3 regions of the Xanthomonas sp. F1 genome follow, and region 3 is predicted to be linked to each of the others. Evidence: predicted binding sites of a transcription regulator. Region 3 holds the regulator's gene; each other region holds the start of a gene.
The links. Region 3 encodes FliA, which starts transcription of late flagellar genes. Its sites were predicted from a motif close to TAAAGTTTNNCNNNCNNNGGCCGATAA; they were not measured.

Region 1 (5,959 bases), on a different contig from region 3:
TTCCACGCGCGAGCGCAATTCCGGCGTGTTGTCCAGCATCCGCCGCAGCGCCTGGCCTTCCTTGGGATGCGCCTGCGCGAAGGTGTCGACCATGCCCTTCAGGCGTTCGTCGTCGTGTGCCATCTCCGCGCTCCTTATGCGTCGACCAGAATCTGCAGCATCTCCACGCACGCCTGTGCGTCGTGTTCGCCGGCGTCCTTGCCGACGAAGGCGTACACGGCGACCGCGCCGCGCTCGAAATGCCAGCGGCCCGCACTGCCCTGACGCGGCGGCGCGATCCAGCGCGGCACGAAGCCGGCCGCGACCAGCGCCTGCCGATACCCTGCCAGCGACTGCGTGCATTGGGTGGGCGCCGCGCCCGGGGCGGGCGTGAAGCGCAGGTCCAGCCGCGACGGCGGTACAGCGTCGGCATCGGCGACCGATTCCAACGTGTAGCCGCCACCGCCGGCCAGCGTGCCGGAGGCGCTGAACGCATGCCCGCCCTCGTCCTCGACCTGCACGCCGGTCTGCGCGGCGACCTGCGCGCCGGCCAGATCCTGCTTGCCGCCGATCGCCAGGATCAGCCGTACTACGCCTTGTGTCAGTTGCTCTGGCGTCATCTCCGCCATGGCCCGCTCCTTGTCTGCAGGGGTGATCGAGGGGGAAGAGGAATGCGCGCCGGCACAGGCGGCCAGCAACGCGGTGACCAGTACCAGGGCCGCACGCGGCACCAGGCACGGACCGGTCCAGCGCGGCGCGGCGCGGCGACTGCGGGGAAACATCTGCTCCATCAAGCGCATCTCCATCGAACGCCTGCCGCACACCGCGGCGCGGCGGGCAGGACCCGGATTGTAGCCAGCGGGCCCGCGACGCGCAGCCTACCGCAGCGCCTCGCGTCAGCGTGCATCAATCCCAGTCGAAACGGCGTTGCCAGACGAAGGCCGGCAGATCGATACGCTTGCGCGGCGTGCCGTCCCAGTCCACGGTGAAGCCGGCCTCACGCAACGCCGCCGCGACCTGCTGGCCGACCGCCAGATCCGCCTCCTCGCGTCCGTCGAGATCGCCGAACGCCAGCATCAGCCCACCGCCATCGATGGCGCGCTCCATGTCCTGGCCGTGATAGAAGCAGTAGCCGTGATAGCGCCGGTCCGGCGCGTCGGCCACCGCTTGGTTCACTTCGACGTGACCGTCGGACATGGTGTAGCCGGCGTTGGCCAGGGCGCAGATGCCGGCGGCGTGCAACCGCTCGAACAGGGCATCCAGCCGGTCGCAATCGGTCTGCGCCGACCAGGTCTGTTCCGCCTGCTGCTTGGCCTGCCACTGGCTGGCGACCGAGGCCCGCAGCATTGCCTCGTCGCAGTCGTCTTCGAGGATGTCCTCGACCATCTCCTGGATCTCGTCCTGGGAGTAGAACCCGGACCAGACCCATTTGCGGATTACGTCGTACACGTAGGCGTCGGAGTCGTTCATGGCAGAGCCTGCGGGCTTCGGGACCATCCATGATTCCACACGTCAGCAGTCGCTGCAGCGCCTCGGGATGGGTCACAGGAATCTCTGCGCCGTGGTGGATCCGCGCATCACCCGCGCGCTTTGCAAGCACCGGCAGGAGCGGAAACCGACGCACTGGCTGACTGTTGACGCAGGCGCGTCCCTGCTGCGAGTCGCCTGCCTAGCCTCGTCTTGCATGGGTGCCTGACGCTGCACCACGACGGAACAGCAGGCGGCCGAGGCCCGACGGACACTGGCGTTTGCCAGCAAACATCACCCGCGACCATGGACCCGCGCTTCTGCGAACGCTCCCCGTGCACCATTCCCTCCCCGGGAATCTGGGAAGGCATGGCGCGCGCTGCGGTCAGCAGCGCGCGCCATCTCGTCGTCCCTAGCAGGCTTGCTCGACCAGCAACGGTGCCACCCGCCGCAGACCACGCCTGGAGGTCGAGGTACCGGCCGTGCCCAAGGGCTTGGCCTGGCTCCGCGCCGCCAGGTCCCCGTTGCCGCCGGACAGGATGAACACCTTCACCGCTTCGCTGAGCTGGATCGCCTGCTCCTCCATCGCCTGGGCCGCCGCCGCCGCTTCTTCCACCAATGCAGCGTTCTGCTGGGTGGCCTGATCCATGTGGGTGATGGTCTGGGTGACCTGTTCGATGCCGCTCGACTGCTCCTGCGAAGCGGCCGAGATCTCGGTCATGAAGTCGGTCACGCGCTGCACGCTGACGACGATCTCGTGCATGGTGCTGCCGGCGCTGTTGACCAGCAGCGAGCCGGCGTCCACCTTGCTCACCGAGTCGTCGATCAGCTGCTTGATCTCCTTGGCGGCCTCGGCCGAGCGCTGCGCCAGCACCCGCACTTCGCTGGCGACCACGGCAAACCCGCGGCCCTGCTCACCGGCGCGCGCTGCCTCCACCGCGGCGTTGAGCGCGAGGATGTTGGTCTGGAAGGCGATGCCGTCGATCACGCTGATGATGTCGGCGATCCGCCTGGACGAGGTCTGGATGCCGTTCATCGTGTCGATGACCTGGGCCACCACCGCGCCGCCCTGCGAGGCCACCGCGGTCGCGCCGATGGCCAGCTGATTGGCCTGACTGGCGCGTTCGGCGTTCTGGCGCACGGTGGAAGTGAGCTCCTCCATCGAGGCAGCGGTTTCCTCCAGGCTGGCGGCCTGCTGTTCGGTGCGGCGCGACAGATCGGCGTTGCCGGCGGCGATCTCGCCGGCGGCGCCGGTGATCTGCCCGGACGCATGCTGGATGCGGTCGACGATCCCGGTCAGCTGGGCCACGGTGGCATCGGCATCCTCGCGCATCTGCGCGAACACGCCCTGGAACTGCCCCTCCATGCGCGTGGTCAGGTCGCCGCTCGCGATGTCCTGCAGCAGTTTGGACAGCGCCTGCAGATTGCCGTCGGTGGTCGCCATCAACCGGTTCAACCCCTCGACCATGTCGCGGAAGCCGTACTGGAAGCACGCGGTGTCGCCGCGCACGGCGAAGTCGCCGGCGGCCGCGGCGTCGACCAAGTGCCCGATCTCGGCATTCATCGCCGACAGATTGCGCTTGACCTGGTCCATGGTCTCGGTGAGCGCGGCCTGCTCGCCGGGCAGGCGATCCATGTCCTGCGACAAGTCGCCGATCGCATAGCGCCCCATGATCTCCAGCAGGCGCTGCTGGAGGCTCACGTGCATGTCCAGCAACGCATTGCTCTCCCGCACCATGCGTGCGTACTCGCCGGGAAACGCGTGCTCGTCCATGCGCTGGCTGACGTCGCCGCGCTCGTGGTGCCTGGCCACCTGCGACTGCGCCGCCATCACCGCCTGCAGCTGCGCCTGCATGCGGTCCATGCTGGTCAACAGGCGGCCGGTCTCGTCCTTGGGCTGCGGCGGGATCCGATGGTCCAGCCGGCCCTGGGCGATGGATTCGGCGATTTCGGTCGCGCGCCCGAGCGGCCCGGCCAGGCTGCGGGTGATCAGCACGCTCAAGGTCGCGCCGAGCACCGCCGCCAGCAGGCCGAACCCGATCAAGGCACGATTGCTGAAGACCAGGGCCGCCTGGATCTGCTCGGAGCTGAGCGCGTTCTGCCGGATCTGCAGATCGACCGCGTTCTGGATCACCTCCACGCGCCGCGCCAGCAACGGCGCGGCATCGCCGTACAGCAGTTGCCTGGCCGCCTCGATCTCGCCGGAACTGGCCAACGCCAATACCCTGCTGTTGACCGAGCGTGCGGCCGCCTGCGCGGCATGGATCTCCTTGCGCATGGCCAGGCCTTCCGGCGTGCCCGGCAGGGCGTCCAGGGCCTTGCGGCGGCGGTCGTTGTCGGCGCGGATCTCCTGGATCTTGGCGGCGATCGCCGGGCGCTTGTCGGCCGGCGAAAGCATCATGTCGCGCAGGTAGCGCTCCGCGCTCATATTGTTGCGCAGCATGGTGTACAGCAGGCCGGTCTTCTGATTGTTTTCGTGGACGATCTTGTCGACCGCCTGGCGCACAGTGTGGAACTGGTAGAGCGCCAAGGTAGAGGACGCGCCAAGCAGCACGATCAGCAGGCCGAACGACAGCGCAAGGCGCTGACTCACCTTGAAGGAGTGGAAGAAGTGCATCGGGGGGGACTCGCGAGGGGGGGTACCTCTATCGGTATCGGCGTCGCGAACTTGACCCCCGGCGAGCGACCCAGGTCCCAAATCCGGAAAGTCGCATGCACAGACGTGGCCGGCGCCGCGCCATCGCGCGGCACCGCCGATGCTCACGAAAGAAGATACGCCACCGTATTGCCCGCGGCGCGCGCGGCAGGCTCGAACGGCGTTGTCGGCGCACGCTGCAACGCGCGTCCTGCCTGCAACGGTGAGGTCTGCGCGGCGTCGGCCGCCGCCTGACGGACGTCGGCAGGCGCAGCGGACAGGGTGCGGCGGCATGCCGAGCGCACTGTCGCGGCGCGATCGCTCGGCGTCGTGCCGCATGCGGCACGGACTGGTCTGCGACCCGACACCAGCGCGGTGTGGTGCGACGGCACGGTCGCGCCGCCCGGAGCCGCATTGCCGGATCTACGCATCGGCGCATCAGCGCGGGAAGCGACGTTGCCGCACGCTTTCCTCATCCCGGCGACGGACGCGCGGTCGCACCGGGCAGGCCGGCGCGACCACGCACTGGCGTGCAGCTAACGACGGCCAGCCGAATTACTTGACCTCCACCGCGCCGAGATCGCACACGGTGGTAGTGCGGGGATTGCCGCGCTGGTCGATGGCCGTGCAGTTGCTGCCGGCGTTCAGCGCGGGACTATTGGCCGCCGGCAGTTGGGTGAGGGTCGGTCCGCCGTTGTTCGCGGGGGCCGACAGCAGCGGATCGGCCGCTTTCACGTTGCCCGCGGCCAGACAAGCGTTCGGCCAGACCGCGCCCTTGGCCGAGTACTCGATCAGGTTGTTGCCGGTGTTGTTCTGGTTGTTGCAGAACACGCGCTCGGTCTTGGAATACAGGATGCTGTTGCGGATGTCGAACCTGTCGCCGAACAGCGTCACCCACGGTGTGTTCTCGGCGAAGGTGACGTTGTTGAAGCGCACACTGGGGCTACCCTGGTCGCCGTTGGCCGGCTGCCAGCCGACATGCTGGATGGCCGCGCCCACGCCTTTCGCAGAGTTGCCGTAGAAGGTGCTGTTGCTGACGTCGCAGGCGCCGTAGCAATCCAGGTACAGCGCGCCGGCGTTGCCATGTTGGGCGGTGTTGGACAGAAAGCTGGTCTCGGCGACGGTGATCGTGCCCGGCGTGGTGATGGTGGTGCCGGCATGCGAGGTGTCGGTGAAGCCCATGCTGATGCGCGCGCCGCCGCCCGGGCCGCCGGTGGCGACGTTGTTGGCGAAGGTCGAGTACTTCACGTCGATGGTGTCCGGCGCGTACGCCCACAGCGTGGCGCCGCCGGAGCCGTTGGCGGCGACATTGTTGCGGACCACGGTGCCGCACATCGCCAGCGTGCCGCCACTGCCGACGCCACCTTTGAGATAGCCGGCCAGCGACGCGCCATCGGTGTCGATCGCGCCGCCACCACCGAAGTTGCCGGCATCGGGGAAGCCCTGCGGGGCGTTGATCGCCTGGTTGTTGGCGAATTCCGAGCCGACGATGGTCAGCCGGCTGAGCTGGGTATACAGCGCGCCGCCGAGCCAGGAGCTGTTCTTGTAGAAGCCGCTGCGGACGATGGTCACCTCGGCGTCGCTGCCGGCGAAGATGGCGCCGCCGCCGATGCTGCTGCGGTTGGCCAGGAACTGGCTGTTGATGACTTCCAGCTTGCCGCGGTAGCCGACCTTGATCGCGCCGCCGCCCCAGGTGCCCGGATCGTAGGATTGGTTCGATGCCGGCTGCACCGAGCTGCCGTTCTGCAGTTTCAGGTTGCGCACCGACAGTGCGCTGCCGGCGTTGACCAGCAGGATCCGGGCGGACTGGCGGCCATCCAGGGTGATCTTGCCCTGGCCGTCGATCACGGTGGGTGTCGCCGCCGCGATGGTGATCGA
Region 2 (5,959 bases), on a different contig from region 3:
GCGAAGCCGCGCGCCAGCAGCGCCTCCAGCGCCGCATCCAGCTGCACGCTCTGCTCGGCGTCGTTGAGCAGGCTCCAGAACGCCTGGAAACTACGCCCGGCCTCGCTCTCGCCGATCACGTCGATGCCGGCGAACAGCTTCTCCAGCACGTCGCCGCGCGCGCCCTCGTCGTCGATGATGCGCTCGCGGAACTCGCGGTTGAGCCGCTCGAAATCGTCGCGGACGCGGCGGAAATCCTCGGTCAGGTCGTCGGACAGGCGGATGATGTCGCGGGTGCGTTCCAGCGCGCGCTTGCCGTCCAGCGCGGCCAGCTTGCCGGCGGCCACGCGCTCGATCTCCACGTCCAGGCGCTCGCGCTCGGCGCGCAGCGCGGCCAGGCGCGCGTCCGGATCGGTCTCGGTCTGCCCGGCCAGTTGCACCAGCTGCTGGATCACCAGCGACAGCCGGCTCTCGGTGGCGACGCTGGCGCTGTCGCGCACGCCGGCGATGAAGCGGATGGCCTGCGCCGCCTGCCGCGACAGTTCGTATTCTTCCTGCGCATCGCCTTCGGGCAGGCGCCGCTCCAGCCAGCCCTGCGCCAGCCAGTGCGCCACGTAGGCCTGCGCGGTGCGCGGCAGGTCGCGCGACAGCTCGTCGTCCTTCAGCGCATCGAGCTGGCGCTGCAGGCGCTCGTGCAGCACGTCGGCCGGCAGCCGCCGCTGGGCGTCGCCCAGCAGCGTCTGCAGCAGGCCGATCAGCTCCGGGGCATGGTCGGCGGCGAGCAGCTTCCACAGCGGCTGTTCGCGCAACTGGCGATAGCCGGCGATCCGGACATGCGGCTTCATGCAGGAACCGACCGCCACCGCATCCGCAGACTCAGCGCACGCGCTCGATGAAGCGCAGGAACTCGGCGCGGGTACGCGCGTCCTCACGGAAGGTGCCGAGCATCTTCGAGGTGACCATGCTGACGCCGCGCTTGTGGATGCCGCGGGTGGTCATGCACTCGTGCGCGCCTTCCACCACCACGCCCACGCCCAGCGGCTGCAGCACGTCCTGGATGCACTGGGCGATCTGCGCCGTCATCTTCTCCTGCACCTGGAAGCGCCGCGCGTAGGCCTCGACCACGCGCGCCAGCTTGCTGATGCCCACCACCTTGCCGCGCGGCAGGTAGCCGACGTGGACCTTGCCGATGATCGGCGCCATGTGGTGTTCGCAGTGGCTTTCGTACTCGATGTCGCGCAGCACGATCAGTTCGTCGTAGCCGGCCACTTCCTCGAAGGTGCGCAGCAGGTACTCGCGCGGGTCGGCGCGATAGCCGCTGAACCAGTCGCCATAGGCCTCGGCCACGCGCCGCGGGGTGTCCAGCAGGCCCTCGCGGGTGGGGTCCTCGCCGGCCCAGCGCAGCAGGGTGCGCACTGCGTCTTCGGCCTGCGCCTGGGTCACCGGGGAAGTGGAGCTGTTGTCGGAATCGGCCATGGGGGGAACGCCCGTAAGGGGGCTGCATGGTACCCGAGTCGCCTGGCAGCCGCCGCATGCGCGGCGCCCGGGCGGCGGGGCGACCCGGCCGACACGGGGTGCGCCGTTCAGCGTCCGCCTGTGCCACGCCCGGGCGGCGCGTGCACCGCCCGGGCCGGCGCTGCGCCGATCAGCGCCGGCGCGCGTGCATCTCGCCCTCGTGGTCGAGCCAGTTGGACCCCTTGTTGGTCAGGAAGAACATGTACACCACCAGCGACACCGCGATCACCGCCGTGGCGTACCAGACGAAGGTGGTGACGTGGCCGGTCTTCAGCGAGGCCTGGTACAGCAGCGGCGCGGTGCCGCCGAAGGCCGAATTGGCCAACGCATAGCCCAGGCCCACGCCCAACGCGCGGATGTGGGTGGGGAACAGCTCGGCCTTCACCACCGCGTTGATCGAGGTGTAGCCGGTGAGGATGACGAAGCCGGCGGTGAGGATCGCGAACGCGCTCAGCCAGTCGCTCTGCTTGGGCAGTTCCAGCACCAGGAACCAGGTATAGAGCACGCCGCCGATGCCGAAGAACACCAGCAGGGTCTTGCGCCCGACCAGGTCCGACAGCCAGCCGCCCACCGGCTGCATCAGCATCAGCACGGTCAGCGCGACCAGGTTGATGATGGTGCCGGCCATCAGGTCGTCACCGGCGAAGGCGGTCTGGATCATCTTCGGCCCGGTCACCGAGTAGGTGTAGAACGCCACGGTGCCGCCGGCGGTGATCAGGAAGCACAGCAGCAGCGGGCGCCACTGGTGCACGAACAGCTCGCGCAGCGAGCCGGAGGACGTGTCCTTGCCCTGCTTGGCCGCGGCGATGGACTCTGAGGTCAGCGATTCGTCCATCGTGCGCCGCAGCCAGAACACCACCAGCGCGCCGATGCCGCCCAGGCCGAAGGCCACGCGCCAGCCCCATTCGGAAATCTGGCCCTTGTCGAAGAAGTGCAGCATGCCGAACAGCACCGCCTGCGCCAGCACGTGACCGCCAACCAGGGTGACGTAGTGGAACGAGGACAGGAAGCCGCGCCGCCCGGGAATCGCTGCCTCGGACATATAGGTGGCACTGGTGCCGTACTCACCGCCGGTGGCGAAGCCCTGCAGCAGGCGCGCCAGCAGCAGCACGATCGCCGCGGCACCGCCGATGCTGGCCACCGTCGGCGTCACCGCGATCAGGAACGAGCAGGCCGCCATCACCGACACCGACACAGTCAGCGCCAACCGGCGGCCGTAGCGGTCGGCGAAGCGGCCGAAGTACCAGGCGCCGATCGGCCGCATCAGGAAGGTCACCGCGAAGATCGCCCACACGTACAGCGTGGCGTTCTTGTCCTCCTTGGAAAAGAACTGCGACTCGAAGTAGGTGGCGAACACCGAGTAGACGTAGACGTCGTACCACTCCACCAGGTTGCCGGCCGAGCCCTTGAGCGTGTTGGACACCGAGCGGCGCAGGCTGCCCGGTGCGGCGGCGGCGTTCGGAGAGGCGGCGGTCGGAGAGGGAGATGCACTCATGCGGTGGGCCTCATGGATGGACGTCACGGAGTATAGGCAGGCCGTTGCGAGGATCTTGTCGCGACGCCGCATGCGCCAGGCGCACGCCCCACCGCCTTCATTGCGCCTGTGGCGCAGCGAAGGCCTTGCTATACAGGCCCGAGCGGTCGAAGCAGCAGACCCGCCGCTTGCCCACGGCAAGCATGTCGCAGGTGCTGGCGATGCGCTCGAACCGGGTCCGCACCTGCGCGGGGCACGGCGCCATCCGCGAGGCAGCACACGACTGCAGGGCGCCTCTAATAACTCGCTTTGCCGCGACTCGAGCGGACATGTCGTGCCACCTTCGTAGGAGCGGCTTCAGCCGCGACGGTAGCGCTTGTGCAGTTACTGGAGATGCCCAGCAGACGATCCCGCGGGTCACGCGTGGGCAGCGGGCAGCGGGCAGCGGGCAGCGATGCTCGGCCAGGTGCGCATCGCAACCACCATTGCCGTCGCAGACCTGTCCCACGTCACGTTCTGCGCATCCGGCATCGGGCCATGCAGCGCCGCACCTACAGTTCGCCTGCGTGTCGCCGCTATTTCCACGCCGACGCGGGGTGGCGCATGCCGAACGTGCGTAGCGGACACCGGCAACCCTCCGGCCCGTCCACCGTCACCCACCGTCGATCCTTCCACTGCCCCTCCCCCACCTCCAATGCACGTCTTCTCGCATCTGCGCATCGGCCAGCGCCTCGCGCTCGGCTTCCTCACCCTCATCGTGCTGATGGTCCTGCTCACCGTGGTCGGCATCCAGCGCGTGCACAGCATCGACCGGCGGCTCACCGCGATCAACGAGGTCAACAGCGTCAAGCAGCGCTACGCGATCAACTTCCGCGGCAGCGTCCACGACCGCGCCATCGCCCTGCGCGACGTGGTGCTGCTGGACGATGCGGCCAGCCGGCAGGCGACCGAACAGACCATCGACAAGCTGGCCGGGGACTACGCACGCGCCGCGCAGCCGCTCGACGCCCTGCTCGCCGCCTCCACCGACGCCCAGGAGAAGGCCATCCTGCAGCGCATCCAGGGCATCGAAGCGCGCACCATGCCGCTGATCGCACAGGTGCGGCGCCTGCGCGATGCCGGCAACACCGTGCAGGCGCAGGCGCTACTGCTGCAGCAGGCGCGCCCGGCCTTCGTCGACTGGCTGGCCAGCATCAACACCTTCATCGACCTGCAGGAAGCCAAGAACCGCCAGGCCGCCAAGCAGGCGATGGCCACCGCACGCGGCTTCGCCCTGCTGATGGTCGGCTGCACCGTGCTGGCGCTGCTGCTGGGCACGCTGATCGCCCTGCTGCTCACCCGCCGCGTGGTGCGGCCGCTGCGGCAGGCGCTGGGCCTGGCCGAGCGCATCGGCGCCGGCGACCTGAGCAGCCCGGACATGGCCACCACCCACGACGAGGCCGGGCAGTTGCTGCGCGCCATGCAGCAGATGCAACGGCGCCTGCACGAGGTGATTTCCGCGCAGCGCGAGATGGCCGCGCGCCACGATGCCGGCGCCATCAGCTACCGCATGGACGCGCAACGCTTCCCCGGCGAGTACGGGCGTATGGTCGCCGACACCAACGCCGTGGTCGATGCGCACGTGCAGACCCAGCTGCGCATCACCGAGGTGATGGGGCGCTACGCCATCGGTGACCTCCGCCAGGACATCGCCCACTACCCCGGCGAGAAGGCCGCGATCACCGCGGCGATGCAGCAGGTCAAGCAGAACCTGCACGCCATCAACGTGCAGATCCAGACCCTGGCCGAAGCCGCCTGCGCCGGCAACTTCGCCCACCGCGGCCAGCCGGAGAAGTTCGAGTACGCCTTCCGCAGCATGGTCGAGAACCTCGACACCATGATGGCCACCGCCGACGCCAACCTGGCCAAGTTCTCAGCGCTGTTGCGCTGCATCGCCGACGGCGACCTCACCGTGCGCATGAGCGGCAACTTCCACGGCGTGTTCGCCGCCATGCGCGACGACGCCAACAGCACCGTGCACCGCCTCACCGACATCGTCGCGCACATCCAGCGCACCACCAACAGCATCGGCTTCGCCGCCGAGGACATCGCCAGCGGCAACCAGGAACTGGCCAAGCGCAGCGAGCAGCAGGCCACCAGCCTGGAAGAGACCGCCGCCTCGATGGAGGAACTGACCTCCACCGTGAAGCAGAACGCCGAGCACGCCCTGCGCGCCAACCAGTTGGCGCTGGGCGCGGCCGGCGTGGCCAGCGAAGGCCGCGACGTGGTCGGCCAGGTGGTGGACACCATGACCGGCATCCAGGCCGCCTCCAAGCGCATCGCCGACATCATCGCGGTGATCGACGGCATCGCCTTCCAGACCAACATCCTCGCCCTCAACGCCGCGGTGGAAGCCGCGCGCGCCGGCGAGCAGGGCAAGGGCTTCGCGGTGGTGGCCGCGGAAGTCGGCACGCTCGCGCACCGTTCGGCCGGTGCCGCCAAGGAGATCAAGACCCTGATCGACGACTCGGTGCAACGCGTGGCCCACGGTGCCACGCTGGTGCACCAGGCCGGCGCCACCATGGACCAGGTGGTGGCGAGCGTGCAGCACGTCACCGACCTCATGGGTCAGATCTCCGCCGCCTCGCACGAACAGGCCAACGGCATCGCGCAGGTCAACCAGACCATCGCGCGCATGGACGAGACCACCCAGCAGAACGTGGCGCTGGTGGAAGAAGCCAGCACCGCGGCACGCTCGCTGGAAGAGCAGTCGGCGCAGCTCACCCAGGCGGTGGAAGTGTTCAAGGTCGGCGCCTACGTCTGACCTGCGGGAGCCGCGCCGCCGCGTTTCCCACGCCGGTTCGCGGCGCGGGCGAGCCGCGGCCGCCGCGGGCCGGCAGCGACCCAGCGCGTGAACGGCAGGTGTCGGCTGATGCCGGCCGTCGCACCGGCTGCCATGGCCAGCGCCGACACAGGCGGTACGATGGCGGCTTCCCACGTTCGCCCCCTCCC
Region 3 (5,959 bases):
CAGTTCCGACTGGATCTGGATCTGGCCGCTGAGTTCGCGGATGCGCGACTGCACCACGTCCATGCCGACGCCGCGGCCGGAGATGTCGGTGACTTCCGACTTGGTCGAGAAGCCGGGCAGGAACACCAGGTGCAGGCATTCCTCGGTGCTGAGGCGGGCGGCGGCCTCGGGATCGATCAGGCCCTTCTCGCGCGCCTTGGCGCGCAGCCGCTCGGGGTCGATGCCGGCGCCGTCGTCCTGCACCTCGATGCTGACGTAGTCGCCTTCCTGCTGCGCCGACAGGCGCACGTGGCCGCCGCGCGGCTTGCCGGTGGCTTCGCGCAGCGCCGGCGCTTCGATGCCGTGGTCGATCGCGTTGCGCACCAGGTGCACCAGCGGATCGGCCAGCGCCTCGACCAGGTTGCGGTCCAGTTCGGTGTCGGCGCCGATCAGCTCCAGCTCCACTTCCTTGTTGAGCGAGCGGGCGACGTCGCGCGCCACCTTGGGGAAGCGCGAGAACACCTTGCCGACCGGCTGCATGCGCGTGCGCATCACCGCCGACTGCAGGCGCGCGGTGGCGATGTCCAGGCTGCTGACCGCACGGTCCAGTTCCTCGTCGCGCAGGCGCACGCGCAGGGTCTTGAGGCGGTTGCGCGAGAGCACCAGTTCGCCGATCAGGTTGACGATCGCGTCCAGGCGCTTGGTGTCCACGCGCACGGTGTGTTCGGGTTCGGCGGCCTTGGCCGGGGCGGCGGCCTTGGGCGCGGCGCTGGGCGCGCGCGGCGCCGGCTGCAGCGCCTGCGGTGTGGCCGTCGGCGGCGCATCGCCGTGCAACTGGTCCAGCAGCGCCTCGAATTCGTCGTCGCTGATCAGATCCCCCGCAGCCGCGGCGGTGGCCGGTACGGCGGCGGGTGCCGGCGCGGTGCTCTTGGCCGGCGCCGGGGCGGCGTCGCCGTGCGCATCGAACTGCGCGATCAGTTCCGTCGGCGCGCGTGGCGGCTCCTGGCCGCTGCCGAAGGCGTCGAGCATCGACTGCAGGTAGTCCAGCGACTGCTGCGCGGCGTCGAAGTGCCGCGCCTGCAGGATGGCCTGGCCGGCGCGGGCCATGCCCAGGGTTTCTTCGGCGGCGTGGCACAGCTCGACCATGGCGTTGATCGCCAGGAAGCCGGCGCCGCCCTTGAGCGTATGGAAGCCGCGGAACACGGCGTTGAGCTGGCCGCTGTCCTCGGGCGCCTGCTCCAGCGACACCAACTGCTCGCCGAGCCGGTCCAGGATTTCCTGGGCCTCGATGATGAAGTCGGCAGCGATGTCGTCGGGTACGGCGCTCATGGCATTACAGTCCCAGGCCCGAGAGCAGGTCGTCGGCGTCGTTCTGCGACACGCCGTGGCGGTCCAGGCCGGGCAGGGCCGGGCCGGCCAGGCCGCCGTCGGCCTTCTTGTTTTCTTCCTTCGGCGGCAAACCCAGTGCGCCGAAACCCTCATGCACGCGGCGCACGATGCCGGCGACGCGGCGGATGATCTGCCCGGTCAGGTCCTGGAAGCTCTGCGCCAGGGCCATCTCGGTGAGGTTGTGGCGGATCTTGTCGAGGATCTCGCTCTGGTCGCCGCTGAGGCCGCCGGCGGCCAGCTGGTTGGCCAGCGTGCGGCATTCCTCGGCCAGGTCCAGGGTGCGGTGGCTGGCCTGTTCGGTCATCTCCACCACGTGGTCCAGGCGCGAGCAGGCGTCGTCCAGTTCGCCGGCCTCGCTGGGTACCACCGGCAGTTCGCCGAGCGCCTGGCCCAGATCGCGCGCGAGCCGGCTCAGGCCCTGCATCATCGGCCGCGTCCGCCAGGCGGCGAGGGTGTCGATTTCCCGGCGCCAGCCGGCCTCGTCGCCATTCTCCAGCGCGTCCAGCGCGCCTTGCAGGCGTTCGATCAGGGCGGTACGTTCGGCGGTGGCTTCCATTTAGGCGGTCGCCCCCAGGCGCTCGAAGATCTTGCCCAGCTTCTCCTGCAGCGTCTGCGCGGTGAACGGCTTGATGATGTAGCCGTTCACGCCGCACTGCGCGGCCTCGATGATCTGCTCGCGCTTGGCCTCGGCGGTGACCATCAGCACCGGCAGGTGCTTGAGCTTGTCGTCGGCGCGGATGTTGCGCAGCAGATCGATGCCGGTCATGCCCGGCATGTTCCAGTCGGTGACCACGAACTCGAACGGCGCCGAGCGCAGCGCGGCCAGGGCGCTGTTGCCGTCTTCGGCCTCGGCGGTGTTGGTGAAGCCCAGATCGCCGAGCAGATTCTTGACGATGCGTCGCATCGTCGAGAAATCGTCCACGATCAAAATCCGCATGTTCTTGTTCACCACTGACTCCTAGGTTCCTATTCTTCGTCTTCCAGGCCGGCATCGGCGACTTGGAACGCCTTCAGGCGTCCGCGCAACCGTACCGTGGCCTGGCCATGGATCTGACACACGCGCGACTCGCTGACCCCGAGTACCGCGCCGATTTCCTTGAGGTTCAATTCCTGCTCGTAGTACAGCGACAGCACCAACTGCTCGCGTTCGGGCAACTGCGCGATGGCCTTGCCCAGCTCGCGGCCGAATTCGCTGCGCTCGAGCATCTGCTGCGGATTGGGTCCGCCCTTGGCGATGGTATCCAGCTCGCCATGGTCCTCGATGCGCGACTCCAGGCTCAGCACCTGGCCGCGGGCGGCATCTTCCATCAAACGCAGGTATTCGGGAAGCGGCATGTCCATCGCCGCGGCCACTTCGTTGGCGGCGGCGGCACGGCCGGTGCTCTGTTCGATCTTGCGGATCGCCGAGGCGGCGTCGCGGGCGCGGCGGTGCACCGAGCGCGGCACCCAGTCGCCACGGCGGATCTCGTCGATCATCGCGCCGCGGATGCGGATCGAGGCGTAGGTCTCGAACGAGGCGCCCTGTTCGGCGTCGTAGCTGCGCGAGGCCTCGATCAGGCCGATCATGCCGGCCTGGATCAGGTCGTCGATCTCGACGCTGGCCGGCAGCCGCGCGGCCAGGTGGTGGGCGATGCGCCGGACCAGGTCCGAGTGCTGGGCGATGTAGTCGTTGGCGCTGTTGCGCTGGACGGCGCGGTAGTGGGCGGCGGCGTTCATGCGGCCACCCCGCGCTGGATGATGCGTTCGACGAAGAACTCGACGTTGCCGCGTGGGGCGGTCGGCGCCTGCCAGCGTGCGGTGCGACGGGCGATCTCGGAGATCGCCTGCGCCGACGGGCTGGACGGGTAGGCCTTGACCACCGGCTGCTGGCGCTGCACCGACAGGCGCAGCCAGTCGTCCTGCGGCACGCAGCCCAGGTAGTTCAGCGACACGTCGCCGAGGAACTTCTCGCAGACCCGGCTGAGCTTGTCGTACAGCAGGCGGCCTTCGTTGAGGTCGCGGACCATGTTGGCGACGATCTGCACCCGGTCCACGCCGCGCTCGCGCGAGAGGACCTTGATCAGGGCGTAGGCGTCGGTGATCGAGGCCGGCTCGTCGCAGACCACCACCACCGCGTCCTGCGCGGCCTGGCAGAAGGTCAGCACGCTGTCGGTGATGCCCGCGGCGGTGTCGACGATCATCACGTCCAGCTCGCGCTGCAGCTCGGAGAACACGTTGACCAGGCCCACGTGCTGGGCCGGCGGCAGCTCGGCCATGTAGCGGCGGCCGGAGGCGGCGGGCACCACCATCAGCCCGTTGGGCATGTCGATCAGCACCTCTTCCAGGGTGCAGCGCCCGGCGACCAGGTCGGCCACGGTGAACTTGGGCGTCAGCCCCAGCAGCACGTCGACGTTGGCCAGGCCGAGGTCGGCGTCCAGCAGCAGGGTGCGCTTGCCCATGTCGGCCAGCGCCATGGACAGGTTCACCGAGATGTTGGTCTTGCCCACGCCGCCCTTGCCGCCGGTCACGGCGATGGTGCGCACCGGACCCAGCGGTTCGCTACGCGTCGCCGACAGGGGGAAGGCATTGGTCAGATTGACGTAGTCACGCGACGGCATGGGTCTGCTCCGGAGTACAGGGCTTATCGGCAGCGCGCCGCAAATCTTCAAGGCGCAATACCAGGCTGGCGGCGTTGGCGCGGTGCAGGTCGTCCGGCACACGCTGTCCATCGGTCACCCAGGTGATGGGGAGGCGGTGGTCCACGACCACCGACAAGGCACTGCCGAACCGCCCGGTCTCGTCCAACTTGGTCATGATGACCCCCTGCGGGTCGGCGCCGGCGAACCGGCGCACCACCTCGTCCAGGTCGGAGAAATGGGCATTGGCGGGAAGGACCAGCAAGGATCGGACCACACGCGAGGCGCGCAGCCAGTGCAGCTGGGCGGCCAGGGCGCGGTCGCGCTGGCCCATGCCGGCGGTGTCGATCAGCACCAGCTTGTAGTCGGCCAGGCGCTCCAGCAGCTGCTGCAGCGCGGCGTCGCTGTCGGCCTCGTGCACGGCGATGCCGAGCTGGCGGCCGTAGCTGTGCAGCTGTTCGCGGCCGCCGACGCGGACCGTGTCGGTGGTGACCAGGGCCACGTCGCGGGCGGCGTGGCGCTCCAGGAAGCGCGAGGCCAGCTTGGCGATGGTGGTGGTCTTGCCGGCACCGGTCGGGCCGATCAGGGCGATCACGCCGCCTTCCTCGAGCGGGTCCAGCGGGGCGATCGGCAGGCGCTTGGACAGCAGGCCCAGCATCAGCCCGCGACCGCGGTGCAGTTCCAGGTCGGCGGGGATCTGCATGACCACGTCGCGGGTGATGCCGCTGTCGAAGCCGTAGTCGTCCATCAGTTCCAGCGCCTGGGCGCGGACCGGCGAGCCGCGCAGGCGCTCGTCGGTGAGGCGGTTCATCTCGCGCTCGATCATCTGCCGCATCAGCGACAGTTCGTCGCGCAGCTGCGTCAATTGTTCGTCGTTCTGCGGGGCGGGGAAGGGCGGCACCGCCGCCAGTGGCGCGGCCGCCGGGATTCCGGCAGCGGCCGCCACGTCGGCCTTGGCCACGCTGGGGGCGGCCGCGGCCGGGCGCGCCACCGGTGTCAGCGCCACCGCGGCGACGTCGTCGCGCCAAGCCGGCACCGTCTCGGCGGCCGGAGCAGGCGGAGCGGCTGCGAACGGGCTGGGCATGGGCACGCTGATCGGGGCGTTGCGGAATACGTCTTCGGGAATGCTGAACTCGGCACGAGCCGGAGCCGGAGCCGGGGCCTTGGCCGCTGCGGCCGGGCGTGCTGCGGCAGCCGGGGCCGTCGCGGCGGGCATGACCGAGGCGGCAAGCGCCGCCGGCTGGGTCAGCGGCCGGGTGGCGGCGGCCGGGGCGGTCGCGGCACCACCGCGGCGCTCGCTGATCGCGGCCATCATCGCCATCGCCGGGCTGGCCGCGGCGCTTTCGCTGCGTGCGGCCCGCGGGGCGGCAGTGGCCGGCGCCTGCGCCGGAGCGGCGGCGCGCGGCGCCTCGTCCGGGCGCACGGAATCCAGCGCCCGCTGCACCAGGGCCTCGTCGTAGTTGCTGGCGGCGACGATCTCGATGCCCTCGTCGGTACGCCGGTTGGACAGGATCACCGCATCCGGCCCGTGCTCGTCGCGCACCATCCGGAAGGCGGTGCGCATGTCGGGGGCGACAAAGCGTTTGATCTTCATGGGTGAGTGCCGGGATTCGAGATTGGGGAGTGGGGATTGGTTGCGGAGGCCGCCATGGCATGGCTGCTATCCGGTCGCCTTGCTCTGGTTGTGTTCGTTCGTGTCATTGCTGTCTCTCTCCGCGTGCCGGGCCCGCTGTTGCGACTCCCGAATCCCAAATCACCAATCCCCGCCAATCAACTGATCGTCCCCACCAGCTTCAGCCGCTTGTCCTCCGGCACTTCGCTGTAGGACAGGACCGACAGCGCGGGGACGCTGTGGCGGACCAGGCGGGCGAGGGCGGCGCGGACCTGCGCCGGCACCAGCACCACCGCCGGTTCGTTGCGCGCCTCCTGCTTGCTCACGCAGTCCGCCAGACTTTGGTGCAAGCGCTCGGCCAGTC

Region 1: the regulator FliA is predicted to act here: its motif matches at 4,092-4,118, upstream of GGR71_RS16435 (methyl-accepting chemotaxis protein).
Region 2: the regulator FliA is predicted to act here: its motif matches at 3,521-3,547, upstream of GGR71_RS19970 (methyl-accepting chemotaxis protein).

What each region holds. Positions count from the first base shown of each region.
Region 1 is NZ_JACHOK010000008.1:88,568-94,526, forward strand. Features, by position in the region: gene GGR71_RS16420 (XVIPCD domain-containing protein) at 1-123, opposite strand, end outside; gene GGR71_RS16425 (hypothetical protein) at 135-761, opposite strand; gene GGR71_RS16430 (DUF6891 domain-containing protein) at 886-1,449, opposite strand; gene GGR71_RS16435 (methyl-accepting chemotaxis protein) at 1,859-4,063, opposite strand; gene GGR71_RS16440 (hypothetical protein) at 4,207-4,512, opposite strand; gene GGR71_RS16445 (choice-of-anchor Q domain-containing protein) at 4,637-5,959, opposite strand, start outside.
Region 2 is NZ_JACHOK010000014.1:15,172-21,130, forward strand. Features, by position in the region: gene GGR71_RS19955 (DUF3375 domain-containing protein) at 1-824, opposite strand, end outside; gene folE (GTP cyclohydrolase I FolE) at 856-1,455, opposite strand; gene GGR71_RS19965 (MFS transporter) at 1,625-2,989, opposite strand; partial or broken gene GGR71_RS21255 (YdeI/OmpD-associated family protein) at 3,087-3,215, opposite strand; gene GGR71_RS19970 (methyl-accepting chemotaxis protein) at 3,663-5,771, shown strand.
Region 3 is NZ_JACHOK010000004.1:212,135-218,093, forward strand. Features, by position in the region: gene GGR71_RS11580 (chemotaxis protein CheA) at 1-1,308, opposite strand, end outside; gene GGR71_RS11585 (protein phosphatase CheZ) at 1,313-1,924, opposite strand; gene cheY (chemotaxis response regulator CheY) at 1,925-2,317, opposite strand; gene GGR71_RS11595 (RNA polymerase sigma factor FliA) at 2,335-3,084, opposite strand; gene GGR71_RS11600 (MinD/ParA family ATP-binding protein) at 3,081-3,965, opposite strand; gene flhF (flagellar biosynthesis protein FlhF) at 3,952-5,577, opposite strand; gene flhA (flagellar biosynthesis protein FlhA) at 5,754-5,959, opposite strand, start outside.